Regions from separate parts of the Variovorax sp. GW821-FHT06D12 genome, predicted to be linked through region 1. Evidence: riboswitches for the same ligand, from Rfam matches in the RefSeq annotation. Region 1 holds a riboswitch; the other holds the start of a gene.
What was found. Region 1 has a riboswitch for thiamine pyrophosphate ahead of thiC (phosphomethylpyrimidine synthase ThiC). Riboswitches for the same ligand answer to the same signal wherever they lie in the genome.
Positions count from the first base shown of each region.

Region 2: linked by a shared signal. The riboswitch ahead of AC07SQ_RS02870 (purine-cytosine permease family protein) and the one ahead of thiC (phosphomethylpyrimidine synthase ThiC) in region 1 are both predicted to bind thiamine pyrophosphate.

Region 1 covers NZ_JBWKRI010000002.1:875,965-883,407, forward strand. The annotation lists gene AC07SQ_RS10435 (thioredoxin family protein) at 1-188, opposite strand, end outside; gene AC07SQ_RS10440 (HAD family hydrolase) at 275-967, opposite strand; gene thiC (phosphomethylpyrimidine synthase ThiC) at 1,050-2,933, opposite strand; TPP riboswitch at 3,025-3,130, opposite strand; gene AC07SQ_RS10450 (YchJ family protein) at 3,158-3,589, opposite strand; gene AC07SQ_RS10455 (hypothetical protein) at 3,757-4,167, shown strand; gene AC07SQ_RS10460 (hypothetical protein) at 4,631-5,053, shown strand; gene AC07SQ_RS10465 (hypothetical protein) at 5,970-7,016, shown strand; gene AC07SQ_RS10470 (hypothetical protein) at 7,033-7,314, opposite strand.
Region 2 covers NZ_JBWKRI010000001.1:601,339-608,781, reverse strand. The annotation lists gene AC07SQ_RS02880 (FAD-dependent oxidoreductase) at 1-102, opposite strand, end outside; gene thiD (bifunctional hydroxymethylpyrimidine kinase/phosphomethylpyrimidine kinase) at 138-986, shown strand; gene AC07SQ_RS02870 (purine-cytosine permease family protein) at 931-2,271, opposite strand; TPP riboswitch at 2,349-2,453, opposite strand; gene AC07SQ_RS02865 (MarR family winged helix-turn-helix transcriptional regulator) at 2,564-3,019, opposite strand; gene AC07SQ_RS02860 (enoyl-CoA hydratase) at 3,156-3,932, shown strand; gene AC07SQ_RS02855 (adenylate/guanylate cyclase domain-containing protein) at 4,952-5,977, shown strand; gene AC07SQ_RS02850 (TetR/AcrR family transcriptional regulator) at 5,953-6,705, opposite strand; gene AC07SQ_RS02845 (aspartate aminotransferase family protein) at 6,821-7,443, shown strand, end outside.

The DNA of each region.
Region 1 (7,443 bases):
GGTCGGCCGCTGCCGTCTTCCACCTTGATGCGGCGCACGTTCGGGTACTGGGCAAAGGCCTCGGCAATGTTCGGCTGCGCGGCCTTGCAGATGCCGCACCAGTTGGTGCCGAACTCCACCACGGCCGGGCCCTGGAGCGCGTCGATCTCGCTGCGGTCGGGTTGCTCGGTCTGGTACTCGGAGGTCATGGGCAGGGTCCTTGCGAATTCGTGGGAAGGAGCGCGTGAAGGCGACGGGCACGCCACACGCTGACGGGCGTCATTGCACCAGAAACTCAGGCCGCCTGCAGGCCGTAGCCGGCCAGCAATGCGGGCAGCTCGGTCATGTCGCTGAACACGGCCACGGCGCCCGCGGCGCGCAGCGCGCCCGGGCCGCTGTGGCCCGACTCGCCCGTGCTGTAGCCGAACACCGTGGCACCCGCGGCCACGCCGGCCATCGCGCCGGTGACCGTGTCTTCGACCACCGCGCAGCGCGTCGGATCGACACCGAGCGCTTCCGCCGCGGCCAGGTACACGTCGGGATGCGGCTTGGAGCGCGGCATCTCGTGGCCGCTGAAGATGCGGCCCTCGAAGCAGTCGAGCAGGCCGACCTTGGCCAGCTGCAGCTCGACCTTGTGGCGGTCGGCACCCGACGCGCAGGCGATGCGGCCCTTGAGCCGCGCATGGATCTCGCGGATGGCGGCAGGCGCATGGGGAATGGCGACGAGGTCGCGGTCCAGCGCCTCGTTGCGGCGGGCGCGGAAGCCGCGCAGCCAGTCGTCGGTGATCTTGAAGCCGGTCTTGGCCTCGATGAGCGCCGTCTCGTCCTTCACGGCCTTGCCGGTGAAGATGTTCATCGATTCCTCGGCCGTGAGCTGCCAGCCGAGCTCGCCGAGCATGTCGGCGAGCACGCGGTTGGTGATGGGTTCGGAATCGACGAGCACGCCGTCGCAATCGAAGAGAACGGCGGAAAAGGGGAAAGGGGTCATTGCGAGGCTGGAGTTCAGGGGTCTGGCCCCATGGTAGCAACGCACCCTTTCCGCACGGGGAGACTCAAGCTATCAGGTCATCTCAGGCCACTGGTCGGATCGGGATGTAGATCTCGCCGCCGCCGGCCATGAATTCTTTCGACTTCTCTTCCATGCCCTCGGCCATGGCAGCCGCCTCGGCCACGCCCTTCTTGGCCGCGTACTCGCGCACTTCCTGCGTGATCTTCATCGAGCAGAACTTGGGGCCGCACATCGAGCAGAAGTGCGCCACCTTGCTCGAGTCCTTCGGCAGCGTCTCGTCGTGGAATTCGCGCGCCGTGTCGGGGTCCAGGCCCAGGTTGAACTGGTCTTGCCAGCGGAACTCGAAGCGCGCCTTGCTCAGCGCGTCGTCGCGCGAGCGCGCACCCGGGTGGCCCTTGGCCACGTCGGCCGCGTGCGCGGCGATCTTGTAGGCAATGATCCCCTGCTTCACGTCGTCGCGGTCGGGCAGGCCCAGGTGCTCCTTGGGCGTCACGTAGCAGAGCATCGCCGTGCCGGCCCAGCCGATCATCGCGGCGCCGATGGCGCTGGAGATGTGGTCGTAGCCCGGCGCGATGTCGATGGTCAGCGGGCCCAGCGTGTAGAACGGCGCCTCGTGGCAATGCTTGATCTGCTCGTCCATGTTGGCCTGGATCATGTGCATCGGCACGTGGCCCGGGCCTTCGATCATGGTCTGCACGTCGTGCTTCCAGGCGATCTGCGTGAGCTCGCCCAGCGTGCGCAGCTCGGCGAACTGCGCCTCGTCGTTCGCATCCGCACCGCTGCCGGGACGCAGGCCGTCGCCGAGCGAGAAGCTCACGTCGTAGGCCTTCATGATGTCGCAGATGTCCTCGAAGTGCGTGTAGAGGAAGCTCTCCTTGTGGTGCGCGATGCACCACTTGGCCATGATCGAGCCGCCGCGCGACACGATGCCCGTCATGCGGTCCGCCGTGAGGTGGATGAACGGCAGGCGCAGGCCCGCGTGGATGGTGAAGTAGTCGACGCCCTGCTCCGCCTGCTCGATGAGCGTGTCGCGGTAGATTTCCCAGGTGAGGTCTTCGGCCACGCCGCCCACCTTTTCGAGCGCCTGGTAGATCGGCACCGTGCCGATGGGCACCGGCGAGTTGCGCACGATCCAGTCGCGCGTGGTGTGGATGTTCTTGCCGGTCGACAGGTCCATCACGTTGTCGGCGCCCCAGCGGATGGCCCACACCAGCTTCTCGACCTCTTCCTCGATGCTCGAGGTGACGGCCGAGTTGCCGATGTTGGCGTTGATCTTCACCTTGAAGTTGCGCCCGATGGCCATCGGCTCGACCTCGGGGTGATTGATGTTCGCGGGAATGATCGCGCGGCCGCGGGCCACTTCGTCGCGCACGAACTCGGGCGTGATGATGCGCGGAATGCTCGCGCCCATCGGGTTGCCCGCCACGCGCTTGGCGCGCTCCTCGTTGGCCAGGTACTCGGCCATCCACTCGCGCTTGCCGTTCTCGCGCAGAGCCACGTACTCCATCTCGGGCGTGACGATGCCGCGGCGCGCGTAATGCATCTGGGTGACGTTGGCGCCCGACTTGGCGCGGCGCGGCGTGCGTTGCAGTGCCGAGGCACCGGCGCGCAGCTCGGCCAGGCGCTGCGCGTCGCGGTCTTCGTTCTTGGCGCCGTCGTCCAGCGCGTGGTGCGTGCGGCCTTCATAACTTTCGGTGTCGCCGCGCTCGATGACCCAGGCGCTGCGCACATCGGGCAGGCCGCGGCGCACGTCGATCTCGACCTTCGGGTCGGTGTAGGGGCCCGAGGTGTCGTACAGGGAGACGGTTTCGCCGTTGGTCAGCGCCACGTCGCGCACGGGCACGAACAGGTCGGGCCGGCTGCCCGGAATGACGCACTTGTGCGAGGCGGGAAAGGGTTCGCGCGTCAGCGACAGCAGCGAGGTGAATTTATCGGGGGCATTCATCGGAGGCACTCCTTGTTGAGGGAAAGGGTGCTCCGCAATCGCTCGTGGACCTCGGGAGGCCCGCCACCGAAAAAGGGAGTGACGGACCGAAGTCAGGGAGTGCAGCTCTTCTTACGCCGGTATGACCCGGATCAAGTTCGCGGGTCGGCAGCTTTGCCATCTCAGCACGCCACATGCGTGCACCCCGGAGCGGGGCCGATTGTGCGGGCCGAAGCCCGCCGCCGTCAACCCGGGGGCTGGTGCAGGTCGCCGTCGACGTAATACCAGCGCTCGTCCTCGCGCACGAAGCGGCTGCGCTCGTGCAGGCGGAACGCCACGCCCGTCGCGCCGCGCTGGCGGGCGACGAACTCGACCTCGGCGTGGTCGGCGTCAAGCACCGAGCGCGAGCGGATGTCCAGCCCCAGCCATTTGACGCCCGGCTCGAACTCGACCGACGCCGGCCGCTTCGACGCATGCCAGGTGGCGAGCAGGTAGTCGGCACGCGCCAGCACGAAGGCCGAGTAGCGCGAACGCATCAGCGATTCGGCGTCGGGCGCCGGCGTGTTCTCGAAATCGTCGAGGTAGCGCCCACAGCACAGGGCGTAGCCGATGGGCTTGTCGCGACGGTCGGTGCGGCCGCAGGGGCAGGGGCCGGGAGTGGGGTCGGTGGCGCTCATGAAGGGCTCTATTGGAACACTTGGCGCGGCGGGGGCTGAAGGGCGCTTCCGGGCATGCCCGCTTTGCGAGGACCTGCCGGGGCTAAAGGCGCCGGGGCCTCTTGCGCCAATGGCTTGTGTCGCTACAGTCGTCCGGCGTTTCGTTCTTTCAAGCTGAACACCAAAGCATGCTTTTGCGATTCCTCAAGCTGTTCTTCCTGCTCGCCGCAACCCTCTCCTTGGGCGTCTTCGCCTTTCTGCACGGATTCAATGCATGGCGCGCCGGACAAATCGTTGTCACGCGAAGGGGACGCGACCCCTTTGTCGCAGCCGCCGATGGTGCATTTCCCATCACGTTCAATATGGAAGTTTGGGGGTTGATGATCCTCGGGGGCGCTGTTGCTCTTTGCGGCATTGCAGGCGTCGTCAAGTTCCTCATCAACACGCCGGACCAGCGACGCACGATGCTGACCCGTATGGATGGCGTCTCGCGTCGCGAGCGCAGTGACATGGACATTCCGTGGTCGGTTGGGCTTGCCATCGTCGGGGCGGTTGTGGCGTTTTTTCTCTACTTGGGATTTAGAGTTCACACGCAATAGGTTTGTCTGTCTGCAACCGGTCAGGACCGGACCTTCGCGGCCCGGGCAAAATCTAGAAGCCAAAACCTAGGAAAAGCGCGTATGGATGAACTTGTAGCGTTGTTGCTCCTCCATTGGCGAGTCGGGGTCGGTCTCCTAGCCGCCGCATGTATGGCACTGCTCCTATGCATTGCTTTCACTTGGTTCGTTGGCTTCCCTAGCATCTTGCTCGTGCTCATCGGCGGCGGTGCGGGTCTGCTCTGGGAAGGCGAAGTGAACGCCCGCCGGCACAGGAAGCCGTTAAATTGACTGGTTACGGCCAGCAGACGCAGCACATGACTTCAGAAAATGAGTTGGGTATCGTCTACCAAGAGATAGACGTGATGGAAACATTGAAAACTACAAGCGAATCGGCAGCCCGCACGGCTACCGCCGACTAAAACCGGAAAATTGGGACGCGTGGCCAACATCAAGAGGACAGTAGATGACCTATGGCTTGACACTGAATTCTGGCCGAGGAGTGAGACTCGAATCGCTCCGCCAATACGGCACTTATCGCGGACTGTTGGAGGGCTTGCCCACAATCGAGAACAATCAACGCATGATTGAGGGACTGTTGAAGGAGAGAAGCCATGGAGCACCTCCACTTCTTATACGGGCAGTTGAAAAATTGATCGAGCTGCCGCCGGGCCGAAAATATCCTTTTGGCACTCCGTCGGCTCTTCCATCGGTTACTTGCATCATCCGCCTAGAGTCTCATTTGCCTACGGTCGGTGGCGAAGGCGACGAATCGGGGCTCACAGTTATCTGGTTTCAAGAGGATTTTTCCTTCCCGCCGACCTCAGAAATAGAGGCACAAATCAAGGCCATCCAATGGGATGACCTCGCAGGTAACTTTCGCAACTAGCGAGCGGCGATCTAGTGCCATTGAGTGAACTGCCAACAGACCACGCAACGACTGTTTTGGAGTAGAGGTAATGACTGCTATGGGCCCGAAGCGGCTGTACGTGTTGCTCCAAAGCGGTCACTCATGAAACACCCAGTCCGGCTCTGGCTTACTTCTGGCGCCCCTATGGACATAGTTCTCCTCACAAACAGGACATCCTAGGTTCCACGTGTACAGCGAATGGACGGCGCAGTATGGCGTTTGGTCGCTTGGAGCGAACGAAGTCACCGTCAGTTGCTCGGTTCCGGCTTCGACAAATGCCGGCAGCCTTCCAAGCTCAACGCGTGCGTCTTCCCATCCCAGGAGTTGGAAGAGTTCAACCGGCCGGCCCGCATCCACCGCTGCAACTAGCAGTCGGTGAACGTCGATTTCTCTCCACCCGGTCTGGGCGGCCATCCACTTCCGAAATTCTCGCTTGGCGTCTCGGCGAATCTTGGCCCACACCGAGAACTCAGCTACCTCCGTCATGCATCTGATCTCCATGGCTCAGCCAGCCGCCCTCCCAACAGACCGCTTCGCCCCGATAAACACGCTACCGATGATCGTCGGAAAAAACGGACGCGCGAAGTCGCCGACGAGCTCTTATCTCCCATAGAACGCCTCCCGCTAAGCTAGCAAGAAGCAGGGCGTAGCTGAAGTACGCAGTGTTTGCGGTGGTCGTCTTGGAGACCAAAAAAGCAAAAAGCATGCTGATCGTGACTACGAATACGAGACGCCAGAAGAAAAGACCGAAGACCAAAAGGAACAGCAGAAGGATGGGAAGGTGATCCATTTTTTTGAAAGTCCGGTTCTGGTCGACTGTAGCCGCGCGGAATGCGAGCGCAAAGAACCGACGAGGATGGGAGCGCGCCGGACATGAAGGTGAACGGTGTTGCGGATGTCCGTCGAACCCGCCGCACAGAACACCGCTCTTGGTAAAAAGCCTGAGGGCACGGTGTCAATGCTGCATCTATCCTGCGTCGCAGGTCGCGCCCATGCGACCGGTACGTTGAACACCATCCTCATCCCCATGACCCCGTTTCCCACTTCAAGAGCCATCGCCAACTTCAGCTCATTGCGCGTTGCCCTGTGCTTCCTGCTCGCGATGTTCATCCTCTCGGGATGTGCCGTCCATCCCAAGATCGCAGCCGACAAGGTGCGCGGAAAGAGCACCGTCACCATCATCGAAACACCACCGCTCAAGAACCTGGCATTGATCGGTGTGATGGCGCCCTACTTCGACTTCCATTTTTCGAGTCGATCGGACATGTTCTTTTCCAATGTCGACTACACCCTGCGCGGCGACTATGCGGGCGATGCGATTGCGTCCACCCTGGCCCAGCAAACGGCGTCACCGCCTGTGAGCCGAAGTGCCGGAGCCTCGTCCTTGGTGGCTGCCGGCCTTGTGGGCGCATTGATTCAGGCCAGCGCGGACGACACGCAAAGAAAGGCGCAGGGCTTCGACCGCGAAGTGCGAAAGCTCTTCCCAGATTGGAACCCGCAGCAGGAGTTCATGGATGCCTTGCTGCCCGCACTGCGGCAGCGAGGAATGCAGCCCGTCATCGCCAGCAGAAAGACCAACACATTGCTCTGGCCTGCAAGCAAGGAAGACGGCGAGCGCTATCGCTCAGGCTCGTTGGATGATGCCGAACCCACCGATTCGGAAATGCTGCTGCAGATCAGCCCGATCGCGTTCTGGAACGCGCCGGGCCCCCTGAATGAGTACCGCATGAACGTCTCCGTGGGAATGGCCATGTATGACGCGAAGACGAAGGCCTTTCTGGGACGCCAGACCATCATCTTCGATGGCCCAAGCGGAAAGATCTATCCCTTCTACACAGGCCTTGTCTCGGACTTGGCGTCGGCGCAGCCCAGGTTGAGGCTTGCGCTGCTGTCTCTGGCCCCAAAGGTCGCAGATGTGGCGAGCGGCAAGACGGCCGACTGATGTCACGCGGCGCGAGCTACTCGGCCAACGCCTCGCACTGCGCTTCAATCCGCGCATGAAGCAGCCCCAGCGAGACCGTAAGAAACCGTTGCAACGAACTGCGCTGGCATGCATCGAAAAGCGGCGCGGCGTCTGCATCTGAAGTAGCGGCGTCGCGCCGATCCTCATCCCAGTCGAGCAACTGCACCAACGTCTGAGCGCACTGCACTACATCACGCGCATCGTTGAGGAAGGCAGCGTGACTTTGCTGTGAAGGAGAGAGCCGTTCGCCTTCAACCCATTCGAAGGGCTTGAACAAGGCAGTGGGTCGTTGAGACGCACAAGAACAACCAGCGTCGGTACCCGCATTTGAAGCAGTGGCCATAGGCCTCCAAGGATGTCGATTTGCAACAACCGACGCACCCGACGCCAATCGGGGGCGGCAGCT
Region 2 (7,443 bases), on a different contig from region 1:
CTTGCAGCCAGCTTGCGCGAGCGTGACTGCCATCAGGCGACCCATCAGGCCCGCGCCGAGGATCGCCGCCGAGCCGAAAGGCAGGGGATGTGGTGCGCTCATGCGGCACCTCCGTCGGCTCGCCGATAATTTTCGACATGACCCAAGCCCCCACCCAGCGCTACGCACGCGTGCTCTCCATCGCCGGCTCCGACAGCGGCGGCGGCGCCGGCATCCAGGCCGACCTCAAGACCTTCGCGGCGCTCGGCTGCTACGGCATGACAGCCATCACCGCGCTCACCGCGCAGAACACGGTGGGCGTCTCGGGCATCCATGGCGTGCCGCCCGACTTCCTGAAGGCGCAGATCCAGGCCGTGGTGGAAGACATCGGCGTCGACGCCGTCAAGCTCGGCATGCTGCACGCGCCCGAGGTGGTCGAGGTGGTGGCCTGGGCCATCGACCGCTACCAGCTGAAGAACGTGGTGCTCGACCCCGTGATGATCGCCACCAGCGGCGACCGCCTGATCGCGGCCGAGACGGTGCAGGTGCTGGTGCGCGAGCTGTTCCCGCGCGCCGTGGTGGTCACGCCCAACCTCGACGAAGCCGCCTTGCTGGTCGGCCATGCCATCGGCGGCATCGACGCGCTCGACGGCGCGGCCGACGAACTGCTCGCGCTCGGTGCCAAGGCCGTGCTGCTCAAGGGCGGCCACCTGCCGGGCGACGAGGTGGTCGACGTGCTGCTGGAGCGCAGCGGCGCGCGCAAGCGGCTCGCGTCGCAACGCATCGCCAGCCGCAACCTGCACGGCACCGGCTGCACGCTCTCGTCGGCCATCGCCGCGCACCTGGCATTGGGCTTGGCGCTGCCCGAGGCGGTCGAGCGCGCACGCGCGTACATCCTCGGCGCGATGAGCGCCGGTGCGGATGTGCTGGTCGGCGCGGGCCACGGTCCGCTCAACCACGGCTTTGCGCCAGTGCCGACCCACCGCTTGCCGCTGTCGGCCGGCTGAGCCACGCCAGAACGAAAGTCGCCGCCAGCGTCGGCAGCGCCGAGCCGAACTGCGGCGCCCACTTGGCGAGCGCGTGGTAGGCCGCGATGCCCGCGAGCCAGATCAGCGCCGCGCCCCAGTCGATGGTGCGCGTGCCGTTCGCCGACACGGCACTTCCGCTGCCCAGCCGTCCGAGGATCACGCCGTACAGCGGCACGAACACCGAGCTCAGCAGCAGCAGGAAGGGTTCGAGCGTGTGCATCGGCAGCACCAGCGCGAGGCCGATGCACAGCACCGCCAGCAGCAGGCCCCAGCGCTTCACGCTCCAGCGCGGCAGCAGGCTGTGCGTAGACACCGAGCCCGAGTACACGTCGCCATAGGCGTTGTCGAGTTCGTCGATGAGGATCAGCCCCAGCGCCACCAGCCCGCCCTGCGCCAGCAGCAGCGCCATGACGAGGCTGGTGCCCGGCTCGGCCACGCTCACCACCATCACGCCCAGCGCGTAGCACCAGATGTTGGCCAGCGCGTAGCCGATCCAGGTGCCGCTGAACGCGCTGCCCAGACCACCGGCGGCACTGCGCTTGCCGTGGCGCGCGTAGTCGGCCACCAGCGGCAGCCACGACACCGGCATCGCAATCACGAGGTCGAGCGCGCTGAACATGCCCATGCTGCCGTTGCCCGGCCGGGCCCAGAAGGCGTCCAGGCCCTTGGCGTGAAGCTGCGTGGCGAACTGCCAGCTGAGCCACAGCAGCGACAGCACCACCAGCGGCAGGCCGAAGCGGCTCACGAAGCGGCGCACCAGCTTCACCATCGACCCGGCCAGCAGCGCCAGCAGCACCGCACCCCACAGCAGCGTCGTCAGCACGCCGCCCCAGGCCGTGCCCAGCGCGGCGCCGAAGGCTTGCTGCCCGATGGCCTGCGTGCCCTCGCGCATGATCACGAGCTCGAAGGTGGTCCAGCCCACCAGCTGCACGATGTTGAGCAGCACCGGCAGCCGCGCGAAGGCGCTGCCGTAGGTGGCGTGCATCAGGCCGGCGCTGGCCAGCCCGGTTTCGCAGCCCAGCCGCGCGGTCCAGGCCAGCAGCCCGGCGCCGAGCAGCGAACCCAGCACGATCGCCAGCGCCGCGTCGCGCGTGCCCACGGCCGGCACCAGGTAGGCGCCGATCTGCATCACCAGCAGCCCGACGCCGAGGCTGAACCACAGCGAGGCGTGGTCGTGCCAGCCGAAGACGCGCCGGGAGGCAGGCAGGGGCGTGAGCGCTTCGTTGCCGGAAGCGGAACTGTCGTTGTCGTGGTCGTGTGCCATCCGTTTTGCTCCAGTGCAAAAGGTTTGGCAGGTGGGCGAGGCTCCAGTGGCGCGGCCGTCGCGCGAGACAACGCGACAGGCCACCGGACCAGCTTCCCTGCGCGAGGATTACCTCAGTCAGGTTCAAAGGGACTTTCTCAGCCACACCGGTCGAAACCGGTGCAGCACCCCTAGCGAAATGTCATTTTAGGCGCGTGTGTCGCAGACGCACCGAAAAGTTCCTGCGCACGGAAGAATCCGGCCACAGCGGGCCTTGCACCCGCCGCACCGATGGCGTGCCGGGGCCGAGGGCCTATTCCTCGTGCTTTCCCGCGCCCTCGGCGGAAAAATTCTCGACCACCGATTCGAGCCACCGGCCGACGATTGCCATCTCTTCGTCGCTGAAACCCTGGGTCAGCCGTGCGTTCAACGCGCCGAGCCCGGCCTTTGCACGCTGTCCGGCAAGCCGTCCTTCCTCGGTCTGGTACAGGCGGAATGCGCGCCCGTCGTTCGGGTCTTGCGCGCGGGTCAGGTAGCCGGCCTTTTCGAGCCGGGCGGCAAGGCCGGACATGGCCGGTGCACCGATGTTCAGTGCCTGCGCGACTTCTCCCGTCAGGGCGCCATCGTTGGTCGACAGGAAAAACATCGTGCCGGCCTGGGCTGCCGACAGCGCGGGCAGGGCGTCGCCGCGGGTTTCTTTCCAGCGCTGCACCGCCCGCTGGGCGACGTTCAGAAGAAACACCAGCCTGTATTTTTTTTGAGCTTTCATCGGATTCCTGTGGCCTGGGCGAAGGCGCGGCAGGTTACATCTTATCCGTATTTATTTCGCACGCGAAGCATATACTTCGTATGCGAATTAAATGCCATCCCTCTCGCGCGGTGCGAGAGGGCAACCAGGAGAACCTATGACCGAACACGTGACCGTCGAATCCACCCAGGGTGTCCTGACCCTCACGCTGGCCAGGCCGGAGAAGATGAACGCACTGACCAATGCGATGTATGGCCGTCTGGCCGATGCCATCGCAGGCGCCGAGAGCGACCCGTCCGTCCGGGCCATCGTGATGCGAGGCGAAGGTGGCATGTTCACCTCGGGCAACGACCTGGGCGAATTTGCTGCCGTGGCTGCCGGGAAGGCCGGCAACGAAGAGCGCCATGTCGCCCGCTTCCTGCGTGCGTTGGCGAGTTCAACGCGACCGGTGATTGCGGCGGTCAACGGACGCGCAGTCGGCGTGGGGACCACCTTGCTGTTGCACTGCGACTTCGTCGTGCTGGCTGAGGATGCGCTGCTGTCCACGCCGTTCGTCAACCTGGCGCTGGTTCCCGAAGCGGCGTCGAGCCTGCTGCTGCCTGCCCGCATCGGCCACGTTCGTGCCTACGAGATGTTTGCGCTGGGCCTGCCGGTGTCCGCTGCGCAGGCCTTGGCCTGGGGCATCGCGAACCGGGTCGTTCCTGTGTCGGACCTGCACGGCGAGGCGCAGAAGGTTGCCGAGCTGCTCGCCAGCCGTGCCGCGGGCTCGTTGAAGCTGACGAAGGGCCTGATGAAGCAGGGCGCGGCCGTTGCAGCCCAGATGGACCTCGAAGGCGCGCAGTTCGTGGAGCGCCTCCAGAGTCCCGAAGCACGCGAAGCCTTCACGGCGTTCGCCGAGAAGCGGGCCCCTGACTTCTCAAAGACTGTGGCGTAGCGGCAAGCGGGCCGGTCATCGTCCAGATGTCGGCCGACCCGTGATGCGCCGGTCCGCGGGCCCACGGGCCGGGTGAGAATCTCCGCCACGAGGGCGCCTTCGAATGCCCTGGAGGCTCCCCGCACATGACAGACGACCGCAAGCACCCGGAACCACCGGCCTCATCGCCCGCACCCCACGCGCGGCTGCGGCGCTTCCGGGTCGACGTCGGCACCATCATCTGCGCGGTCGCGCTGCTGCAGTCGCTGCTGCTGGTGGCCTTCGGCTACTGGGGGGCGGAGAAGCTGGTGTCGAAAGTGGGCGAGTCGGCGCACAAGGTCAACCATGACCGGGTTGAAGACAACATCCTCGCCTTCCTGGCCAAGACCGAGGGCCTGGTGCGCGCCATCGCCCACACGCCCGACCTGCATCCGGCGGGCCACGACGGCGAGCAGACCGCCGAGCTGCTCTGGGCCGTGCTGGAACAGACACCCGAAATCGACAGCATCGGCGTGGGCAGCGACGACGGCCATTTCTTGATGGCCATGCGCCACCCCGTGTCGGTGGTGCGGCAGGTGCTGCGCGAGAAAGACTTCAGCACCGAGACCTGGGAGTACAAGTCGCCGCCCGACAGCGACGGCGACGAAGACCCGCGGCGGCGCTACGAGACGACGCGCATCGAAGCCTTTCGCAGCGAGGACGACCCGGTGCACCAGGACTGGTTCACGCAGGCCGAGAAGGCGCAGCGCGCCGTGTGGACCGCGCCCTTCGTGCTGCCCTCGATGAAGGAACTGGGCGTGAGCCACGCGCGGCCGAGCCGGCGGCATGACGAGGAGGGCGTCACGCAGAGGATCGTGGCGGTCGCCAGCGTGTCGCTGGGGCATCTCTCCAACCTCGTGCGCCTGTTCGGCGGCACGGGCCACGGCCACAGCGCGCTGTTGAGTGCCGACCACCACGTGATCGCGCGCAGCGACCACCCGCATTCCGTGCGCGTGCTCGAAGACCCGGACGAGGGCGTGCTCGGTGCGCTGCACACCCACATGCTGGCCAACGGCAGCCGCGGCTGGACCGAGGACATGGCCTTTGCCCTCGTGCACGAGGGCACCCACTACCAGGTGCAGACCTCGCGCATTCCGGCCACCGACTGGCATCTTGTGAGTTGGGAGCCCGAAGAGGCACTGCTGGGCGCGCTGCATCGCAATGTGCTGTGGTCGCTGCTGCTGGTGCTGGCGTTCCTGGCGATCGCGCTCTTCATTTCGCTGCGCCTGTCGAAGCTGGTGACCGCGCCCATCGAAAGCCTCTCGCGCACGGCGCGGCGCATCGGGCGGCTCGAGCTCGACGACCTGCCGCGCGAGTCGAGCCGCGTGCTCGAGATCCAGCACCTGAACCAGGCGCTGGACGAATCCGCGCGCAGCCTGCAGGCCTTTCGCAAGTTCGTGCCGGTGGACGTGATCCGCCAGCTCATCGCCGAAGGGCATGCCCTCGAACCCAACGGGTCGCCGCGTCGCATCACCGCGATGTTCACCGACGTGGAAGGATTCACGGCCATCGCGGAATCGATGCCGGCCGACGTGCTGATGCGGCAGCTGACCGACTACTTCAACCTCGCCACCCGCGTGTTCGCGCGTCACGGCGGCGTGATCGACAAGTTCATGGGCGACGGCATCATGGTGCTGTGGGGCGCGCCCACCGACCTGCCCGACGCGGAGTACCGCGCCTGCGCGGCCTCGCTCGAACTGCACGCCGAGATGACCGAGCTCAACCGCCGCTGGCAGGCCGAGGGCCTGCAGCCCTTTCGCACGCGCATCGGCATGCACACCGGCGTCGTGATCGCCGGGGTGCTCGGCTCGAGCGACCGGCTGTCGTACACGGCGCTGGGCGACGTGATCAACGCGGCCAGCCGCATCGAGGGCACCAACAAGCAGCTGAGCACGCGCACGCTGATGTCCGAGGCGACCTTCGAAGGCCTGGGCGGGCGCCTGGCCACGCGGCGCATCGAGGAGCAGGTGGAACTGCGCGGGCGGCAGACGCGGATGGTGCTCTACGAGCTGCTCGATCCGGCCTGAGCCACCCTGCGCGCGAAAGCCTCCAACCCGTCGATCGTGATCTGGATGTGCCGCTCGAAACTGCTGTCGAGCGGCACGGTGGTGCCGTTGTCCCAGCGCAGGATGAAGGCCTTGTTGGCCAGCTGCGGCAGGTGGCGCGAAAGCACGGGATGGTCGAGCGGGCGGATCGTGTGGACGCGCTCGCGCAGCTCTTCGGCCCAGGCCTGCGTGTTGTCGGCGGGCAGGGGCGAGAACTCCATCGTCAAAAAGCCCAGCATCGCGGCGATCACGCAGTTGTAGGCCTCGCGCAGCGGCTCGCCGTCGAAGCCGGCCTCGGTCAGCGCCGCCAGCACGCCTTCGACGAGTTCGGTCGGCAGGCTGCCGTTGGACACCAGTTGCGCCCCGAGCAGCTGCGCCACGTTCGGGTGCTGCCGCACCGCGGCGCGGCAGCGGTGGAACAACTCGGCGATCCAGTCCTGCCAGGCGAGCGTGCCCTTGGGCGGCGTGACCTGCGCCATGACCGTGGCGGCGACTTCGGCGAGCAGGGCCTCGCGCGTGCTGACATGCCAGTGCACCGTGGCCGGGTACACGCCGAGCTGCGCCGCGATCTCTCGCATGCTGAAGGCGCCGAGGCCGAAGGCGTCGATGTGCGCTAGCGCGGCTTCGGCGATGCGCTGCTTCGACAGCGCCGCACCGCCGGCAGGGCGGCCGGCCGTCCGGGGGCGAGGCTCGGGGGCTTTTTTCTTCATGGATGCGGCCATTGTGCAGCGGGTGAATTGATTGTATAAATATTATTAATTGAGCATTGATCAATTAACTGGGCCGGGCGCTCCCGGCACGTTCCATTCCCAAAGGATGTTTCCCATGACGACCGCCATCGATCAGGCCCTGGCCCAGGCCCATCAACGCTTCACCGACGGCAACCCCGAAAGCCTGCGCCGCTTCGAGGCGCAGACGCGTTACATGCCCGGCGCCAACAGCCGTTCGGTGCTGTTCTACGCGCCGTTCCCGCTCACCATCGCCAGGGGCGAGGGTGCGTCGCTCTGGGACGCGGACGGCCACCGCTACACCGACTTCATCGCCGAGTACACGGCCGGCGTCTACGGTCACTCGGCCCCGGAGATCCGCGAGGCGGTCATCGAGGCGATGCAGGGCGGCATCAACCTCACGGGCCACAACCTGCTCGAAGGTCGGCTCGCGCAGACGATCTGCGAGCGCTTTCCGCAGGTCGAGCAACTGCGCTTCACCAACTCGGGCACCGAGGCGAACCTGATGGCGCTCACGGCCGCGCTGCGCTTCACGGGGCGGCGCAAGATCGTCGTGTTCTCGGGCGGTTACCACGGCGGCGTGCTCGGCTTCGGCGACCAGCCATCGCCGACCACCGTGCCCTTCGATTTCCTCGTGCTGCCCTACAACGACGCGGACACGGCGCGCGCGCAGATCGATGCGCACGGCGCGGACATCGCTGCCATCCTGGTCGAGCCGAT